2 regions of the Bacillus sp. NPDC093026 genome follow, and region 1 is predicted to be linked to the other one. Evidence: riboswitches for the same ligand, from Rfam matches in the RefSeq annotation. Region 1 holds a riboswitch; the other holds the start of a gene.

Evidence for each region. Region 1 has a riboswitch for glycine ahead of ACIQCE_RS05300 (amino acid permease). Riboswitches for the same ligand answer to the same signal wherever they lie in the genome.
Region 2: linked by a shared signal. The riboswitch ahead of gcvT (glycine cleavage system aminomethyltransferase GcvT) and the one ahead of ACIQCE_RS05300 (amino acid permease) in region 1 are both predicted to bind glycine.

What each region holds. Positions count from the first base shown of each region.
Region 1 is NZ_JBIVPN010000002.1:78,226-82,660, reverse strand. It holds gene ACIQCE_RS05310 (NUDIX hydrolase) at 1-82, opposite strand, end outside; partial or broken gene ACIQCE_RS05305 (helix-turn-helix transcriptional regulator) at 231-457, shown strand; gene ACIQCE_RS16370 (hypothetical protein) at 801-1,058, shown strand; gene ACIQCE_RS05300 (amino acid permease) at 1,088-2,434, opposite strand; glycine riboswitch at 2,594-2,673, opposite strand; gene ACIQCE_RS05295 (LacI family DNA-binding transcriptional regulator) at 2,961-3,980, shown strand; gene ACIQCE_RS05290 (MFS transporter) at 4,363-4,435, shown strand, end outside.
Region 2 is NZ_JBIVPN010000003.1:97,419-101,853, forward strand. It holds gene ACIQCE_RS09495 (DEAD/DEAH box helicase) at 1-1,473, opposite strand, end outside; glycine riboswitch at 1,723-1,830, shown strand; glycine riboswitch at 1,834-1,927, shown strand; gene gcvT (glycine cleavage system aminomethyltransferase GcvT) at 2,028-3,125, shown strand; gene gcvPA (aminomethyl-transferring glycine dehydrogenase subunit GcvPA) at 3,142-4,435, shown strand, end outside.

The DNA of each region.
Region 1 (4,435 bases):
CTGCCGCTTTAAATGCCGTCTCTTCTCCAATAAACAGCGGCTGTATTTGTTGTAAACCATTCTTTAATTGATCAATGAACACGAGCATCACCTGATTCCTGTATCTCTTTTCCTTTAGCGTATCATTGTTCACCTTTTGAATAAAGATGCTCTTTTTGACAATTAATTGTCAAAAAAAATATGATACTTTACAAGCAAAACAGATTCAGATCAAAATTTGAGGTGACATGATGAAAACTCGACTAAAAGAGTTGCGTGCACGAGATGAACTGAGCTTGCAAAGCGTGCAAAGGTTTCTCGTCAGACGATTAGCTTAATGGAACGAAACGAATTAATGCCGTCTCTCTTGCTTGCTGTTAAACTTTCACGTATTTTTCAGGAACCCATTGAACATATTTTTCTATTCGAGAAGGACGAAATCACAGTAAAGCTATATTCATATTCAAAATGCTATTAGGTTTGTTAGCAGCCAAATTAGAGATGGCACTTCTTCTGGATATTGCATTTGAATCAACCCTTGTTATCGCCGGTATGACTTTTATTCTCATCAAATACTACCTCTTGGCTATTTCACGTTTGAAAAAAAGTATCTCTCTCACTTTCTGGTGATGAGAAAGATGAACTTGAAGCGAAGCAATATTAAACATTTAGTGATTTGACGTTAGCAAATACAGTCACATCGGTATCTCGATCATTACTCAACAAGAATGATGGCTCACCCTTCTATTTATCATCACCTCATTTGTTTGTGCTGAAATTAGTCTATCCTAATCGAAAACTACCAAGTGTATCAGACAAAGATGATGCCAGAAAATGACTCGCCATTTTCTGATGAAGGCAAAAGGCATGTGATGCTTGAAGAATTTTTTTCCACATATCAAGCGATGAATAATCTTTTGACCAATGCCGTGTTAATTCTCATTGTGTATTCAATTGGAGCGAACCCTTCTCAGCTCTTTTCGATCATGGTTACTAGGCTCGTCCTCATCATACTAAATGCGCAATACTTACTTAAAATTAGAAAGCGTTCATTTTCGAAAAGGATAGCCTTTATTTAGGAAAAGGCTGTGCTTTTTTATCAACTATGTCATGAAGCACAACGTTTCTTCCATGCATACATTAAAAATAAGAATGCAAACCATATGGGCGTCAATAGCAGAGCTGGTCGTGTGGCGTCAGCAAATAGCATGATTAAGAGAATCGCTGCAAATAGCACAAGAACACATATATTCACAAATGGTGTGAATGGTGCTTTAAAGGTAGATGCGGCGTGAAGCTGTGGACGTGTTTTTTTATATTTAAGATGACAAATTAAAATAATACTCCAAACCCAAATGAAACAAATTGCGCTGATCGTCGTTACAACCCCAAAGGCTTGTTCTGGAATCAACTTGCTTAAAAGAGCCCCGACAGAGACAACGAGGGTTGAGACAAATAATGCATTGCTTGGAACTGCGTGATGATTCAATCGACCAAATAAAGATGGCCCTTGCTTTTGATGACTTAAATGATACAAAATTCGGCTCGTAGAAAACATACCGCTATTACAAGCTGAAGCCGCAGAGGTGAGTACGACAAAATTAATGAGCCCTGCTGCTACTGGAATGCCAATAAGTCCAAAGGTTTTGACAAATGGGCTTTCTGATGCATTCAGCTCTATCCATGAATTGATACATAATAAAACAAAGATTGCGCCAACATAGAAAAATAAAATTCTCAATGGAATCTTATTAATGGCTGACGGAATATTTTTGTGTGGATTCGCTGTTTCTGCTGCGGAAACCCCGACAAGCTCCACTCCCACATAGGCAAAGACCACCATCTGGAATGACAATAAGAAACCAGTTATGCCATTTGGAAACAGCCCGCCATGTGACCAAAGGTTTATGACAGTCACAGGTCCAGCATTTGTTTGAAAACCAATGATTAATAACACAATCCCAACGCTGATTAACAATAGAATTGTCATTACTTTAATTAATGCAAACCAAAATTCCATTTCTCCAAAAAGCTTCACCGTCAATAAATTAAATCCCAGTAAAATCAGCAAACAAATGAATGCAGGAATCCATTGGGGAATGTTAAACCAATACTGCACATAAACACCGACAGCAATCACATCCGCCATCGCTGTCATAATCCAACAGAACCAGTATGTCCACCCTGTCACAAAGGAAGCCCATGGACCAAGATAATCCTCCGCTATATCGGTTAAAGATTGATAGCCTGCCTTGGATAAAAGTAATTCCCCAAGTGCCCTCATGACAAAAAAGATGGCCATCCCTACAATCAAATAGGCAAAAATAATGGATGGGCCGGCCAATTGAATCGCCTTACCTGAACCTAAAAATAATCCTGTCCCGATTGTTCCACCGATTGCAATTAATTGTACATGTCGATTTGATAAATTTCGTTTTAACTCTTGTTGTGCCAACTTCAACGCCCTCCTACACACGATCTTATATTGAAATAATAAACTGTAAAAAACCCCATAAAAAAAAAGATTGGATGCGCTCCAATCTCATGGTCATAAGAATAGCAAAATAGAGAAAAGCAATACATGACATCATCCATGCATCACAAATACAATATTCCGTACTCTTCTGTCCTTTTGCCTGAGATTGTGAACCCTTCGGCGCCGCACATGCATGCGGTCTCTCCAGAAGCTGCTCCTGCCATAGTGTGACCCACAGCAATCATAGCTTTCATATTTACTTTAAATGTTTCTATTTCTGAATAATTTTATATTTTACGCCTCTAAAAGAAAGCTGTCAATGGTAATCTTTTTATAAGATCATTCATCCGGAGCCCTTACAAAGCATATGACTTCACTTCATCAATGTCTCCTAATTAAGGTATAATATATCAAAGAATACTCGTACCGTTTGACAATAGATCCATCATTATGTCTAGATAATGAACCAAAAATGCAAGCAATCCATTGAAGTTGGTGAATTCAAATGAAAAAATTGAACAAAGAGCGCGTCACATTACAGGAAGTCGCCAGACATGCTGGTGTCTCGACTTCAACAGCCTCTCTTGTTGTTCGGAATAACCCAAGAATCTCTGAAGCCACTCGAAAAAAAGTTCTTCAATCCATGGAGGAACTAGGCTACGTATATGACCGTGTCGCTGCAAACATGCGATCAAAAAGCTCTAATATAGTGGGTGTCATTGTTACTGACATTTCAAACACTTTCATCTCTGAATTTTTAATAGGGGTTCAAACGACTCTTGAATCACTTGGATATACCGTTTTACTCGGTACAACCTTTGACAGTGTCGATAAGCAGGAACGGCTCATTTCCACAATGGTGGAGCATCGGGTCGGGGGAATCATCTTAAATCCTGCCTCGAAGAGCTCTACTCGAACTGTGAAGCAGTTAAATCATATCCGAATTCCAAAGGTACTTGCCAACCGTGAACTGGCTGAAGTTCATTGTGACTATGTCGGAGTAGATTATGAACAAGGCGCTTGGATGGCGGTACACCACCTACTCCAAAAAGGGCATACACGCATTGCCTTTTTAGGCGGAATCAAGTCCTCATCCACTTGGATTGAGCGAATGAAAGGCTTTCAAAGAGCCCATGATGAGGCTCAACTTGACATCGACGACTCTCTCATTATTGACATCGAGCCTACTCGTGAAGGCGGGAAGATATCACTTGGAGAAGTGCTGGATCAGCCCGAGCCGCCAACTGCTATTTTTTGCTTCAGTGACTTAGTTGCTTTCGGTGTCATTCAGGAACTTACATCACGTGGAATGAAACCAGGTGAAGATATAGATGTCGTTGGCTTTGACAATATCCCTGAAGCAGAGATGTATCACCCGCCACTTACGACCGTCTCGTCATTTCCAAAATCCATCGGGGTAAAAGCCGCTCAGCTTTTATACAACAAAATGAACGAACAAGATGAAGAGTTACAACGATTAATCCTAAAGCCACAACTTCATATTAGAGAGACATCTACTTCCTGACGATAAGGAGAATTGCTGATCAATTCTCCTTTTTTCATTGAACAAGTTAAATCACAAAGTCATAAACTTGACACATTTTCAACGCAGGAGTATATTAATCTCATTGCTTCTTTCGGTATATCGTTATACCTATTTTTCATATAAACTTTATGTAGATGGCTGACCCTGATCAAGTTAATCATCTCCATCTTTTCATATTCATTGTTATTATTTTTATTTTTAGTATAACGATATACTTATTAGAACATCGCAATGGATATTCATCAATTTTTCATTCATCACATAAGGGGTGTTGTGACGGGCTTACCTATCATTAAGGAAATGACAAAGGGTATACAAATGAATTTGACCCTGAAGGGGTTTCAAATATAGGAGTGGGAACATGAAGAATTCTTATATTAAATCGTCGCTTGGTATGTATTTAAACTACTTCATGCTAGGTATGATCAATATTA
Region 2 (4,435 bases), on a different contig from region 1:
GATTTTTTCATAAAGAAGCTTCAAAATATGCTCCTCGACTGTTCCATTCGTTGCCATATTATAAATGTGGACATCTCGCTTTTGCCCAAGGCGGTGGATACGCCCAATTCGCTGTTCTAAGCGCATAGGGTTCCATGGGAGATCATAATTGATGATCTGGTTACAAAACTGAAGGTTGATTCCCTCACCGCCTGCTTCTGTCGCAATTAATACTTGAGCACGCTCTCTAAATAAATCTTTCATCCAGTCTTTCTTACTCCGTTTAAAACCACCTCTAAAAGGAACAGAGCTGATCCCATTTTGTTGCAGAAACCATTGTAAATAAATTTGTGTAGCGCGGTATTCAGTAAAGATAATGACCTTCTCATTAAGCTGCTGAATGAGTTTTACCACTTCTAGTGCTTTTGAGTTTTGCTCGACTTGGTTGATTTTCTCCATGATTTGCGCCATGGCAGAAGATCCTAGAATGTGTTTTTCTTCTTCCTGCATTTTTTTAATCGTCATATAGACGGCCTCACGGCTTGAGCAACATTCTCGTTCCAAGGTCATAATGGAAAACATGTGTTTCGTATAAGACGGGTTCTCTTTCAGCTTGCAAATTTCATCGTATAACGCTTGCTCTGTTGGGGAGAAATCAATGGAAATCGTCTTGACATGCCGCTTTGACCACTCGATGCCCGTGTCCTGTCTTCGGTTACGAATCATCACTTTATTGACTAGCTGTTTTAACCGATCATGATCTTCAAGCTGCAAGTCTTTTTTTGCAAATACATCTTTAAATTGGTGTTCATTTCCTAGATGACCAGGCTTCAGAAGGGATACAAGATTAAAAATTTCTCCAATTCGATTATGGATTGGCGTGGCTGTCAGCAGAAGGCAGAATTTCTTGTTTAAATTTCTCACAAACTCATAATTTTTCGTTTTGTTGTTTTTCAACTTATGTGCTTCATCGATAATGACCATATCGTAGGCGATTGATAAAATCGTATTGCGATGCGGCTCTCTTTTCGCTGTATCAATCGAAGAAACAACGACGTCACATTGCTCCCAGACATAGCTTTTTTTCTGTTCGACAGCATCAATATAAAATTTCGTCCGAAGCTCTTGTACCCATTGAGAAACAAGAGAAGCGGGTACGAGAATGAGAATTTTCTTGGCAAGCCCTCGAATCATATATTCTTTTATAATTAGTCCTGCTTCAACAGTTTTTCCAAGTCCAACTTCATCTGCTAAAATGGCTTTTCCGTTCATTTCTTCTACAACTCTTCTAGCTACTTCAAGCTGGTGCTTTAAAGGGGTGAAGGCGGGCAGATGTGCAGGTGCCTGCAAGCCCTCGAACGAGTCAATCGCAGTGACTTTTTGAACTTGCGCAGCCAACCGATACATGTCCCAGTTCGCCCAGGGACCGTCATTTGCAAGACGATGTTGAAATTCATTTGTCCATTCTTGGTCAAAAATCGTTTGAATATTCAATGTAAATGCCTACCTTTCTATCAAGTAATGAAGAAATTGTTCTGTTTTTAAACGCTTCATTTTTTAAGAGGACTTTAAAAGTCTGCATATAACGATAAAAGCGAACGATAGTGAATAATTATTTTAAAAATGTTAATGATTTTTATATTGCTCTCTATCCGTTTCTAATGGTAGGATGTTGTTAAGTGATCTAGAAAATCAGTCACTCATTTTGATAGTATGTCCAATTAATATGAAGAATATGAGCGGATGATGGTATGGGGAGAGACTTGGCGGTTATTCAGCACTGGCAGGCGCCGAAGGAGCAAGCTGAAATGGTTCAGTGAATCTCTCAGGCAAAAGTACTCTTACCGGACGCAACTCTGGAGAGTGTTTGCTCATTGCTTTAGCAAACCACCAAAGGGGAAAACGCACAATGATGCTGTGCTGTAAACTTTCAGGTGCAAGGACAGAGACTTCTTTTTGATAAAAGGGAGCTCTCTGTCCTTTTTTGCTGTAATTTTTCTGAAAATTCAGCTTGTGTTTCGCACTGTAAAAAAAGGGGGAAACGATTGATGTTGAAACGAACACCGCTTTTTCATGTGTATGAAATGTTTGGCGCAAAGACCATTGACTTCGGGGGCTGGGAATTACCTGTCCAATTTTCTTCCATTAAAGAAGAACATGAAGCTGTCAGAACAAAAGCAGGGCTTTTTGATGTCTCTCACATGGGAGAGGTTGAAGTAAAAGGGAATGATGCTTTTCATTTTTTACAAAGATTATTAACCAATGATTTGTCTAAACTGACAGACGGCAAGGCACTGTATACAGCTATGTGTTATGAAAATGGCGGGACGGTGGATGACCTGCTCGTCTATCAAAAAGAAAAAAACAACTATTTGCTTGTTATTAATGCATCAAATATTGAAAAAGATGTTGACTGGTTGTTGAAACACCAGAATGAAAGTGACGTGTCTATTCAAAACGTCTCTGATCAAATCGCCTTGTTAGCATTGCAGGGGCCTCTTGCTGCTGACATTATTAAGGAAGTTTCAGATGAAAGTGTGACATCATTGAAACCATTTACGTTTCAATTACAAGCGACAGTTGCTAACAAAAAAGTGCTTGTCTCAAGAACTGGCTACACAGGAGAAGACGGCTTTGAAATCTACTGCCAGTCAGAAGATGCAGTTCACATTTGGTCGGCTTTATTAGAAGCGGGCCATCCTAAAGGGTTAATACCGTGCGGGCTCGGTGCACGTGACACCTTAAGATTTGAAGCGAAGCTGCCTCTTTATGGTCAAGAGTTGACAAAGGAAATTTCTCCTTTAGAAGGCGGGATTGGTTTTGCTGTGAAAATAGATAAAGAAACAGATTTTATCGGGAAAGACGTGCTCAAAAAGCAAAAAGAAGAGGGAACGAAGCGAAAGCTTGTCGGGATCGAAATGATAGATAAAGGAATTCCGCGGACAGACTATCCGGTCTTTTCAGGAGACGAACAAATTGGTTTTGTGACAACGGGCACACAATCTCCAACCTTAAAGAAAAATGTAGGACTTGCCTTGATTCAAACATCCTTTGCTCAGCTTGGGAAAGAAGTTGAAGTGCAAATTCGTAAAAAGCGTTTGAAAGCAAAAATCGTCGCAACACCATTTTATAAAAGAGCCAAATAACGAGGGGGAATAGAGGATGAAGCACAGGTATTTGCCGCAAACAGAGCAAGATCAAAAAGAAATGCTGGATGTCATCGGCGTCCAGTCGATTGACGAGCTTTTTTCAGATATCCCAGAAAAGGTGAGATTTAAAGGATCATACAACATTAGACAGGCAGCATCTGAGACAGAACTTGAGAGGGAGTTATCTCGTCTTGCTGCAAAGAACAAGGATACCGTGTCGTATGCATCTTTTCTTGGTGCTGGTGTGTATGATCATTATCAGCCCGTCATAGTGGATCATGTGATCTCACGTTCTGAATTTTATACAGCGTATACGCCATATCAGCCGGAGATTTCTCAAGGTGAATTGCAGGCCATCTTTGAGTTTCAAACAATGATCGCCGAACTCACTGGAATGGATCTTGCCAACTCCTCCATGTATGATGGCGGAACGGCATTAGCTGAAGCGGCAATGCTGGCGGCTGGACATACAAGAAAGAAAAAAATCGTTGTCTCTGAGACCGTTCATCCTGAATCAAGAGCTGTTTTGAAAACATATGCAAAAGGGCAGCATATCGACGTGGTCGAAGTGCCTGCTGTAAAAGGGCAGACTGACTTCGCCGCATTAGAAGAGGCTGTTTGCGAGGAGACAGCGGCGGTACTTGTGCAATATCCAAACTTTTTCGGTGTGGTAGAACCACTGAAAGACATTGAACCGATTGCGCATAAAGGAAAAAGTTTATTCATCGTATCGAGTAATCCGCTTGCACTTGGTTTACTGACGCCTCCGGGAAAACTTGGGGCAGATATTGTCGTCGGTGATGCACAGCCATTTGGGATTCCAGCTGCATTTGGCGGACCTCATTGCGGTTATTTCGCCGTCACTAAAAAATTAATGCGCAAAGTCCCAGGCCGTTTGGTCGGGCAAACAGAGGATGAAAATGGTGTTCGCGGATTTGTGCTGACACTTCAAGCACGTGAACAGCACATTAGAAGAGATAAAGCGACATCAAATATTTGTTCCAATCAGGCATTAAATGCGTTAGCAGCTTCTGTTGCCATGACGGCGCTTGGCAAAACAGGTATTAAAGAAATTGCGTATCAAAACGTGCAAAAAGCCCATTATGCCAAAGCGCAGGCAGAAAAATACGGCTTACAGGCTGATGTAGATGGAGCCATTTTTAATGAATTTGTAATCAAGCTAAAAGAGCCTGTGAAAGAAGCAAATAGAAGATTGCTTGAAAAAGGGATCATTGGAGGCTATGACTTAGGCCTAGACTATCCACAGTTTCAGCAGCACATGCTTGTTGCAGTGACAGAGCTAAGAA